2 regions of the Halobacillus sp. K22 genome follow, and region 2 is predicted to be linked to the other one. Evidence: predicted binding sites of a transcription regulator. Region 2 holds the regulator's gene; the other holds the start of a gene.
What was found. The regulator Rex, encoded in region 2, represses fermentation and respiration genes when NADH is low (regulators of the CRP and FNR family bind a similar motif). The targets are predictions, from matches to a motif close to TTGTGAAATATTTCACAA.
Positions count from the first base shown of each region.

Region 1: a site for Rex is predicted at 3,949-3,966, ahead of ACTWPM_RS02155 (L-lactate dehydrogenase). Genes of this name have one in related genera too.

Region 1 is NZ_JBQQCN010000002.1:101,495-107,297, forward strand. It holds gene ACTWPM_RS02115 (HAD family hydrolase) at 2-688, opposite strand; gene ACTWPM_RS02120 (hypothetical protein) at 740-1,129, opposite strand; gene ACTWPM_RS02125 (nuclear transport factor 2 family protein) at 1,167-1,535, opposite strand; gene ACTWPM_RS02130 (hypothetical protein) at 1,857-2,180, shown strand; gene ACTWPM_RS02135 (hypothetical protein) at 2,192-2,341, shown strand; gene ACTWPM_RS02140 (alpha/beta fold hydrolase) at 2,305-3,117, shown strand; gene ACTWPM_RS02145 (hypothetical protein) at 3,203-3,385, opposite strand; gene ACTWPM_RS02150 (hypothetical protein) at 3,428-3,607, opposite strand; gene ACTWPM_RS02155 (L-lactate dehydrogenase) at 3,999-4,964, shown strand; gene ACTWPM_RS02160 (L-lactate permease) at 4,993-5,803, shown strand, end outside.
Region 2 is NZ_JBQQCN010000028.1:4,039-9,841, reverse strand. It holds gene ACTWPM_RS17080 (MDR family MFS transporter) at 1-579, opposite strand, end outside; gene ACTWPM_RS17075 (SDR family oxidoreductase) at 831-1,655, shown strand; gene ACTWPM_RS17070 (redox-sensing transcriptional repressor Rex) at 1,762-2,412, opposite strand; gene moaC (cyclic pyranopterin monophosphate synthase MoaC) at 2,426-2,911, opposite strand; gene ACTWPM_RS17060 (ABC-F family ATP-binding cassette domain-containing protein) at 3,078-5,009, shown strand; gene tsaD (tRNA (adenosine(37)-N6)-threonylcarbamoyltransferase complex transferase subunit TsaD) at 5,340-5,803, opposite strand, start outside.

The DNA of each region.
Region 1 (5,803 bases), on a different contig from region 2:
TCTACTTAATACCATTACTAGAAATAGAATTTAATTGCAAAATGATCTCGGGTAGTTCTGCTAAATCACCAATTACATCATCTGCCTCTATGCCACTCCATTGCTGATTCCTTTTCCAAATCCCTTTCATTCCAGCTTCCTGGGCTGCTTTCACATCTTTCTCTGGGTGATCTCCTACGAATACACAATCTTCCGGCGATACCTTAAGCCTCTCTGCTGCTCTTCTAAAAATAATTGGATCAGGCTTTTTAACCCCTTCCCAATCCGATATAAGCAGGGTATCTAAGTATGGATCAATATCCAAAGCCTTCACGTTATCCATTTGAAACTGGCCTTTTCCATTCGTGATCATTCCTATAAGAAAGCTGTTTTGTTTAAGTTTTTCTATCGTTTCCAGGAGATTAGGAAATGGCACACAATATTGTTTAAAGAAATCTAAATAGTCCTCGAGTAATTCATGATACGTAATGCCCTCGATATCAAATTCGCTAATTAGTTGTTTATACACTTTGTCTTTCCACACATATCCATGATGATCCAATTCAATAAACCTCTGTATGTACTCCTCTTCCGGGATATGAGCCAACCACTTATTCAAACGCTCATACTGTGCAGATATAAAGATCTTTACTGATTCATCCCGATCCAATAAAGTTCCATCTAAATCAAAAATAACGGCCTTAACCATATGAACCCCTCCCTCCAGGCACAAATATTACACTTACTCGGAAATTCCCTCTTAACGGCTGTAACCTAAAAACAGCTCAAAGATAGCCCAGTTATAGAGGAAGAAAAGAATTAAGCCTATCACACTTGCTATTATTCGCTTATTACTTTTGCCTTCCTTTCCTTTAAACCAATAGATCAGGGCGAAAATGATAACAGCAAACCCCGGAATTAAATAGAACCACAACACAGTATCAACTAATGCCGCATTCTTTTCCCAATAATCCACGGACTCGAAACCATAAGTGGATTTGATCCTTTCCCTGAGTACCACAAACACAACGGTAAGCACCAGAAAGTATCCATAGCCCAAGTAAGTAATAAAATTCGGCAATAGGGCAGTCATATATAAGGAGTAAAAAACAACTACCATCAATGGAAGCAAAACAAAATATTCAAGCATAGCAGCCTCCTCCCTCCTTTCAAGACGTATGATCGAATCACGGTAAATCTTCCACTTGTAACTGAGTTATGGTCCCCTGATGAAAATACAACTGCCACCTGTCATCTATGAACTTCCAAATAGAGCTCCTGAGCGTATTTCTATTCCTCGTTTGATCTTCAATAAAGTAGGTGGAGAGCACAACATCATCAGCTAACCGTTGTATTTCATAGTTATGAAGGGTCATTTGCGATAAGACTACCCCAAGGTCCAGGCACTCTTTCTTATCAATTATGATGCCTGAACTGCCTATTTCCCAAAAGTCATCGGCCAATATTTTATCAAGTTCCTCTGGAGATTCTCTTACCTTTAAGCTTACATGCGCTTCCTCTAACTCTCTTATTTGTGTTCGTAAAGAATTACTCATCGATTTCCTCCTTTGTGCCCGTGTTTTTTTGTGTTTATATGCAGACCTGGGTCCAGTAATTACTCTAATTCATTTTTTCTATAAGAGATAAACAGATTCCTCCTTCTCTCCTATAGGCACTATGCTGGCACCATCTTATCATTCAAGAAAACTTTAAATCCAAAAAAATCCACCTCAGGTCATCCATAATCTGGATGACCTGAGGTGGAGGTTTTTCTCATTTCAAATCTTCCATGGTATTCTTGCCTTATACATTATTATTTTTCCCTGAACTGTGACTTTTGGTGTAGTTTGAAAGGAGCTAAAATGAGGATATTACTAGTGTGCTTAGCATTTCTTATTATTATAGCTGGATGTTCCCCTGGCGCAAACGAAGGAGGACTCCTCTCAAAGAGCCAAGTATTAAAACTGAACCCAGACGCTGATCTTATAGAGCTGGAAGATGGTACTGTCTACACTCGTGGAGTTGAATGGGTAAAAGACAAAGGGTATCAAAAAGGAGAAAAACTAGGGGAAGTGGAAAAAGGAATGGCAACGGATGCTCCTGTCGGGGCTGAAATCTATACAACTGAAGAAAAATCTCCTGTCATCATAGTAGAATATAAAGGTTTATCAAAGATGTACTTAATAGCAATGGGAGAGTAAGATTTACTAGTGTGAATGAATATAAAGGCGGTGTCTTAATGAGAGCGGTTCAAACCAATACGATAAAAATAAAAGATGGCAGAACCCTTGCCTATTGTGAGTATGGCGATCTTTCTGGTTACCGATCTTTTATGCTCATGGAGGGCCAGGCTCACGATTAGAAGCCCAATCCTTTGAAAAAACAGCTAAGAAATATGGTTTTCGCATGATAGCTATGGACCGGCCTGGAATGGGACGTTCAACTATTAAAGAGCATCGGGTGCTGCTGGATTATCCCGAAGATATAAGAGAACTTGCGAATGCTCTAGAAATCGATACATTTGGTGCGATGGGAACTTCCGGTGGTGGTGCCCACACCACCGTTTGCAGCTATTCATTAGCCGACCGTTTAACTTTTAATTTCGCTTTTGCAGGGTATACGAATTTTGCTGAAATGCCTGATGCTGCAAACAAACTTGAAGCTCCCGCAGACCGTCTGTCCATCAAATTAGCAGCGAAATTTCCTGTATTATTTGGCTTATTGTTTAAAGGGATGGGGATAGCCATGAAGACGTTACCAAAGCAGACCATCAACAGCCTGTTAAAAACGGTAAATGAGACGGACAAAAAGATTGCGAACGACCCGCAATTTCAAAAACGGTTTATAGCCGAACAAAAAGAAGCTTTCCGGCAAGGTGGAAAAGGAGTTGCGATTGATGCTGCCGTCCACTACGTGGATTGGGGCGTGAAGCTGCAAGATATCCCCGGCAGAGTTCATATCTTTCATGGAACAGAAGACAGATTAGTGCCTTTCTCTTACGGACAACATCTTGCAGACCATATTCCTAATGCAATCTTCCATCCTCTTGAAGGCCAAGGTCATTTATTTTTATTCGAAAAGGGACACCAGGAAATGATATTTAAAATGGCTGAAAAAGCACTTAAAGAATCACGATAAACTCACATAAGGCAACATTGGCTGATTTCCTTGCAAAAGGTAATCTGCGACCGTTGGTGCTCTGGCTCCGCTCCCGATTAAGCTGTCAGCCCTTTGCTCTTCTATGCGCACGAAATTCTGCACCAAATAACACGCAGGCAACCAGAAACAATAGATTAGAAATCATTAGAACAATTCCATTCCAATCTCCATCAAAGAGCGTTACATTCACCAGGGTCATTCCATGCATAAGAAACACAACAATAAACAAGATCATATACGTTTTCACAATAATACCTCCCACAAAATCATTGATGACCTCCAGAAGTCATCAGTCTCCTCCCTGTTCTGGTCCGTTCTTCTCATGATCTATTTTTTTCATTTCCAGCTCTAGCTTTTTCTCTTCGATTTCAAGTTCTTTCTTTTTTAAATCATTGTCTATTTTTTTGACATATCCATAATAGATAAGAGAAAAGCCAACAATGATCGTAATGTAGAAAAACAAGTCCATTTGTACACCTCCGGATTATTAATATCAGATGATAGCTTTATTTTAGATTAGATTATTATCTCTCTTTACGATTAAATTCCACAATGGTTGCAAGAAGAACAAATTTTTCTAAATAAATTTACGTGTGAAACAGCTTCCTAATACGGGCCCTAGGTTTCACTAAACACTTTTTAAAATCAGGTGGAGATTAAATCTCTTCCCACAACTCCAACATTACTTGACTAGAAGCTCTTTTTGAACAAAATGTGGACAAGAAAACGCTTACCTTTTTGCAAAATACAACTTTGTGAAAAATATCACAAATTCTATTGATTTAGGAAGTAGAATGTTGCACAATAAATATGTGATATATTTCACAATCATTCATAACTATCCTTTGGGAGGAATTCATATGACTAAAAAACAAGTTAACCGCGTTGCCCTGATTGGAGCAGGATCTGTAGGAAGCAGTTATGCATTTGCTATGCTGAATCAATCCGTTACAGAAGAATTCGTTATTATCGATTTGAATGAAGATAAAGCTATGGGAGATGCCATGGACTTGAACCACGGTAAGGTCTTTGCTCCAAACCCAACAAAAACTTGGTACGGTCAATATGAAGATTGTAAAGATGCCGATATCGTTTGTATTTGTGCAGGGGCAAATCAGAAGCCCGGTGAAACTCGATTAGATCTTGTGAAAAAGAACCTGACTATTTTTAAAACTATCGTTGATCAAGTTATGGCGAGCGGATTTCAGGGGATCTTCTTGGTTGCTACAAATCCAGTAGACATCCTTACGTATGCGACTTGGAAATTTAGTGGACTGCCGCAAGAGCGCGTGATCGGAAGTGGAACGATTCTCGATTCAGGCCGATTCCGTTTTCTCTTAGGTGAATATTTTGACGTATCCCCTTCTAACGTTCACGCCAATATCATTGGCGAGCACGGAGACACTGAGCTTCCTGTGTGGAGCCATGCATCTATTGGCGGGGTGCCTGTATACGAATTAGTGGAACGTCACGAAGAATACCACATGGAAGATCTTGATGAGATTTTCACCAATGTTCGTGATGCAGCTTACCATATCATTGAAAAGAAAGGTGCAACCTATTACGGCATTGCTATGGGTCTGACTCGCATTACGAAAGCTATTCTTAATAATGAAAACAGTATTATGACAGTGAGTGCTCATTTGAATGGAGAGTACAATACGAAGGACGTTTATATTGGAGTCCCTGCTGTGCTAAACCGCACAGGTATACGGAATATCGTGGAAGTCAGCTTAAATGAAAAAGAACAAAGCCAGTTCGATCACAGCGCTAACGTTCTGAAGGACATCTTAGGCGCAAATTTTGAAAATCAGCCAACAACCTAGAATAATCGTAGAAAAGAGTTGATCGTCCGTGTGGTTACAGCAGTATGATCCGTTTGGAAATATATTTATTAGTGCGCTGATCGCAGCTTTACCTATATTCTTCTTCTTTCTAGCGCTGACACGTTTCAGAATGAAAGGAATCATAGCCGCTTTTCTTACCCTTGGACTAAGTATTCTCGTATCCATTATATTTTTTGATATGCCGTTCGGGAAAGCAGTTTCTGCTTCCCTGCACGGCGTAGCTAACGGACTATGGCCGATCGGTTACATCGTCATCATGGCGGTCTGGCTCTACAAGATTGCCGTTCGTACGGGGAAATTTAGAGTAATTCGCTCAAGTATTGCGAACATCTCCCAGGATCAGCGTCTACAGCTGTTATTAATTGGTTTCAGCTTTAACGCATTCCTGGAAGGTGCGGCAGGGTTCGGTGTACCGATTGCTATCAGTGCCGCTCTTCTTGTAGAGCTTGGATTCCGACCGCTGAAAGCAGCGGCCTTATGTTTAATCGCGAATGCTGCTTCTGGTGCATTCGGTGCCATCGGGATTCCTGTTATTGTAGGAGCACAGATGGGGAATCTGGAAACGATGGAGCTCTCCCGGACACTTGCTTACATTCTCCCGCTGATTTCCTTCGCTATTCCATTTTTGCTCGTTTTCATTTTGAGTGGCGTGAAAGGGATTAAAGAAACCTTGCCTGCGTTGTTTGTGGTCAGCGGAATTTATACAGGAGCGCAGATCTTCACCATCTTGTTCCTGGGACCTGAGCTTGCTAACATTCTTGCTGCGCTTGCTAGTATGGCTGGCCTAGCTTTATTCCTGAGAAAATGGCAGCCGAAAA
Region 2 (5,803 bases):
CTTCTCGGGATGCGTTTCTGTTCGTTCCAGGAATTTAGAAGATAGTATTAATCCTGTTAATCCGAATGGGATGTTAAACGCAAACAGCCAGGGCCATTCAAGGTATTGAATTAAGAAGCCACCGATCGTTGGTCCGATCGCTGGTGCGACCATCGCAGCGATGCCATATACCCCCACAGCCAGACCACGCTCATGTCTAGGGAAGGAATTAAAGATTAACGCCATCGCAATAGGAAGCATTAATCCGCCAGCCATCCCCTGTATGGCACGGGAGATGATAACCATGGCTAATGTTTCTGAAAAAAAGCCGGACAGCGAACCCGCAATAAAAATGGCAAGTCCGGTCACGTACACTTTTTTCTTGCCAAAACGGTCTCCAAAATAACCCGTCAGCGGCATTGTCATTCCCATAGAGACCATGAAAATGGTTAAGATCCACCCAACAGCTACCGCATTGGAGTCGAAGATCTCAATAAACTTCGGAAGGATTGGATTTAACATACTGTTATTAAGAATGACTGTGAATGTACCGAATAGAACTGATACAACTACCAGCCATTTATTTGGCAGTTTACTCATCAGATGCCTCCTCTCTTGATTACTTCGGAACTCGAATTATTTTATAACTATATCACTGATTATCGTGTTTCTCCACGTGTATGCTTACCCTTTTTCACAGGCGTTTCAAAGCTCCTTTTAGATTATTCCACTTCAGAAATTAAAAAAACATTTTCAGCCGGTTGGAAGCGTTTTAAAGAGATAGGGAGAGTTTTTTCTATAAAAAAGGGGGGTATGCAGTAGAAGAACGATTTGAAGGAGGTTAGCGAAAAATGGGACGACTAGATCAAAAAGTAGCCGTGGTAACAGGGGCTGCTACAGGAATCGGCCAGACAACGGTCAAGCTTTTTGCTGAAGAAGGTGCGACGGTAGTCTGTGCGGATGTAAACGAAGATGAAGTTCAAAACACTGTTAATGAAGTGAAAGAAAACGGTGGAAAAGCCGAATTTGTATATGTAGACGTATCAAAAGAAGAAAGCGTAACAAGCTTAGCCAATCACGTAAAAGAAACATACGGATCCATAGATGTCTTATTCAATAATGCCGGGATTGACGAAGAAGGTGGAAAAGTCCACAAATATCCCGTAGAGCTGTTCGACCAAATTATCGCAGTGGATCTGCGTGGTACTTTCTTAACAAGCAAATACTTACTCCCACTCATGCTGGAAAAAGGCAGCGGATCGATTATTAATACGTCATCGATGTCCGGAAGGGCCGCTGATCTGGACCGCTCCGGATATAATGCAGCTAAAGGCGGGATTACGAACTTCACGAAAGCCACGGCCATCGATTATGCACGTGAAGGCATCCGCGTGAACTCTATCGCTCCAGGTACGATTGAAACACCGCTGATCGATGAACTTGCCGGTTCGAAACAACAGGAGCAGGGCCGTGAATTCCGTGAAGCCAATAAGTGGGTCACTCCGATGGGGCGTCTGGGTGATCCTAAAGAAATCGCAAATGTCGCGCTGTTCTTAGCCTCAGACGAGAGCTCGTATATCACCGGGGAGGATATTACAGTAGATGGCGGCATTATGGCTTACACGTGGCCAGGTAAAATGCTGATCGATGATCAATGGAAAAAAACTACCGATTAATTAGATCTGGCTCAGGGTGAAGAACTCTGAGCCTATCTTATTAGTCAGCCAGGCCCCTCTCTCCCACAAAAAAACAGCCCAATCATCATTGGACTGTTCTTCTTCATTATTCTTCTTCCTCATCCAGAGGATAATGTTTTAGAAAATAAACGAGCGCCTGCAGTTCGATAGCGAGGTCGATATGGTGCACACGGACATGGGACGGCACAGTAATCCGCGCCGGAGTAAAGTTCAGAATCGCGCTGACTCCTGCATCCACGAGACGATCCGCAATACCTTGAGCTTCAGAAGCTGGAACGGTAAGAATGGCAACAGCCAGGTCCCCCATCTTCGCTTCCAAATCGTCTATGTGTTCGACACGGACGCCTCCCACTTCGCTTCCTACACGTTCACGACTGGCGTCAAAGGCAATTTCTATTTTCGTATTATTATTTTTTGTGAAATTGTAATTCAAGAATGCGGTCCCCAGATTACCTACTCCGATTAACGCAACCTTCGTGGTTTCATCTTGATCAAGCGTCTTTCGGAAAAATGATAATAAGTACTCTACATTATAGCCATACCCTTTTTTCCCGAGGGCTCCAAAGTAGGAAAAATCGCGGCGGATCGTAGCGGAATCGACTTTCACCGCTTCGCTCAGCTCTTTCGATGAGACGCGCATTTTTCCCTGGCTGTGCAGATTGTTTAAAAAGCGGTAATACAACGGCAATCGCTTTGCTGTAGCTTGAGGGATCTTAGTATGTTCTTCTAAATCCATGACTCTGCCTCCTTTACCGGCTCTCTCGTTGATAATCACCGGTTTTGCCGCCTGTTTTTTCGATTAGATAGGTCGGCCCGATAACCATTCCCTTATCAAGAGCTTTACACATATCATAAACCGTCAATGCTGTAGCGGAAGCAGCAGTTAACGCTTCCATTTCTACGCCTGTACTTCCTTTTGTTTTGACAGCCACTTGAATCTCTAACGTGTAAGAATTGCCTGTTTCCCAGTTGAACGAAACATCGACCCCGCTTAAAGACAGCGGGTGACACATGGGAATCCAGTCCGATGTTTTCTTCGCAGCCATAATGCCTGCCACTTGCGCCACCGCGAGTACGTCGCCTTTGGCCATTTCCTGATTGGTAATTTTATGATAAATTTCTTCGTTGACTTGTACACTTGTGAAGGCCGCTGCCGTACGTACCGTTTCTCCTTTATTAGAGATGTCCACCATACGGGCGCGTCCCTGTTCATTAAAGTGTGTAAACTCTGACATGTTCTTTCCCCTTTTCGAACAAATTCACAAACTAACTGTTAGTTACATTACTCTTATTCTAACAAAAAATCAACGGCTAGACGTTAAAGATTTCACAAACTCAGGGTCATTACCTTGCTAGAAGAATCCCCGATACGATACACTTATCTCATTGAGGTGAAACGACATGATTCTCATGCAATTAAATCAATTAACCAAACGATTTGGAGCGGAATTGATTTTATCTAATATTAAATTGGAAGTACAAATGAATGATCGCATCGCGATTGTCGGCCGAAATGGCACAGGAAAATCAACGTTGCTGAAGATGATGGCCGGTGAAATGAGTTATGATTCCGGGGACATTTTTAAACCAAAGGAAACAACTGTCGGCTACTTGGCTCAGGATACAGGTCTGCAGTCCGAGGAAACAATATGGAACGAAATGGAGAAGGTATTCTCTCATTTGAAGAGTCTGGAGGACGAACTGCGTGCCATGGAAGTTGATATGGCTGACCCAGATCTTATGGATGACCCCGAGCGCTATCAACAGCTCCTGTCCAGCTATGACCGGAAGCAGGAGTATTTTAAAACGGCGGGCGGCTATCAATATGAGACGGAAATTAAATCCGTTCTGAATGGATTGAACTTCCATAATTTTGACTGGAACACACCGATTACGTCACTAAGCGGCGGGCAGAAAACTCGTCTCGCTCTTGGTAAGTTATTATTGACCAGTCCAGATGTTCTAATTCTCGATGAGCCAACCAACCACCTGGACATCGATACTCTCTCGTGGCTGGAAGGATACTTACAAGGCTACAAAGGCGCTGTCGTCATTGTTTCCCACGACCGTTATTTTCTGGACAAGATCGTAAACACCGTTTATGAGATCGCCTTTCAATCTTCTAAGAAGTACCCAGGGAACTACAGTGACTATTTGAAGAAAAAAGAAGCCGATTTTGAGATTGAAATGAAGCACTTTGAAAAGCAGCAAGAAGAAATTAAGCGGATGGAAGATTTCATTCAAAAGAACATCGTCCGTGCGACCACGAGTAAGCGAGCACAAAGCAGGCGGAAGCAGCTTGAGAAGATGGACAAGCTGGATAAGCCTAAAGATGATAATCAATCGGCGAAATTCAGCTTCCAGATTTCTAAAAAAAGCGGTAATGATGTTCTGAAGCTGAGAGACCTTGGTTTCAAGTACAATGAAGAGTCCTACGTATTTGATAATGTCTCTTTCGACTTAAGCCGCGGGGATTCGGTTGCGCTCGTTGGGCCCAATGGTGTTGGTAAAACAACCCTTCTTAAAACAATCCTTGGCGAATTAAAAGCCGCTAAAGGTGATATCAAGCTTGGAACCAATGTCCAAATTGGCTATTACGATCAGGAACAGACCAAGCTTAACCCTAAGAAGAATGTACTGCAGGAGCTCTGGGATGACTATCCTTTTAAAAATGAAAAAGATATTCGTACCGTACTTGGAAACTTCCTGTTCTCAGGTGAAGATGTGCTGAAGCCGGTTTCCGCTTTGAGCGGCGGCGAAAGAGCCCGTCTTTCATTAGCGAAACTGATGATGCTTGAAGCCAATTTCCTTGTACTCGATGAGCCGACCAACCACCTGGATCTAGACAGTAAAGAAGTGCTGGAGGCAGCTCTTATTGATTATCCGGGTACCCTGCTGTTCGTTTCCCACGACCGTTACTTTATTAACAAAATCGCATCAAACGTTGTGGAAATGCTGCCGGAAGAAACTCGTCTGTTCCTCGGTGACTATGATTATTATGTGAATAAAAAGCAGGAAGAGTATGAGCTTCAGCAAATAGAAGAAGCTGAACGGCTGGAAAATGAACCGCAGACTAAAGAGCCGCAGGCAAAAAACAGCTTTCAGGAAGATAAAGCAGTGAAACGGGAAGAGCGCAAGAAAAACCGCCGGATAGCTGAAATTGAAGAAGAAATTGAAGAACTGGAAGCTAAACTTGAAGAAATCGAAGAGTTGTTATGCGACCCTGAAGTCTATCAAGACCATGAACGCTCCCTTGAGCTTACAGAAAGCAGCACACAAACCCAGCAGCGTGTGGAAAAGCTGATGGAAGAATGGGAATCTCTCCACGAATAACTTAACTAAAAGAATAGAAAATGAAAGGCACCTCAGGTCATCCAGAAACTGGATGACCTGAGGTGCCTATTTTTATCCAAATTACCCTTGTATAGGCGTGTATGATTGAATACATTTTATCCACACATTTTTCAACAGTTGTGCACCGTTTTTAATAGTTCTCAACAGGTTTATACACATTATCCACAAATAAACGAAATGTTATCCACATTTTTGGCACCGTTTTCTTTGTCTTTATTAATAGAACCTTTCTAACTTATCAACAGTATAAATATACATTTGTGCATAACTTATCTTATAATTCCCCATAAAAAACTCTCCTTAATGAACTTAAGGAGAGTTTTCAGCTGTACGTTTCCGCTCGCCATATTGCTCTAGATCAAACCCAGGATTGGCATTCAAGTCCCAGCCTGAACGATGTCCCTGATTATAAGCCACGGCTCCTGCGGCAGCAATCATAGCCGCATTGTCCGTACACAAATGCATGGGCGGAATTAACAGCTCCGTTTCAGATTTTTCAAACTTATCAACAAGTGCTTTGCGAAGTCCCTTATTAGCCGCTACTCCTCCAGCCACAATTAGCTGTTTTACACCATACTCTTCTGCGGCTCGGAAAGCCTTTGTGGATAACACGTCCACCACGCTTGCCTGAAAGCTGGCAGCCACATCTTCCGGTCTTAATATTTCTCCTTTTTGTTCAGCATTGTGGAGACGATTGATGACTGCTGATTTCAATCCGCTAAAGCTGAAGTCATAAGACCCTTTTTCAAGCCATGCTCTTGGAAAATCAATCG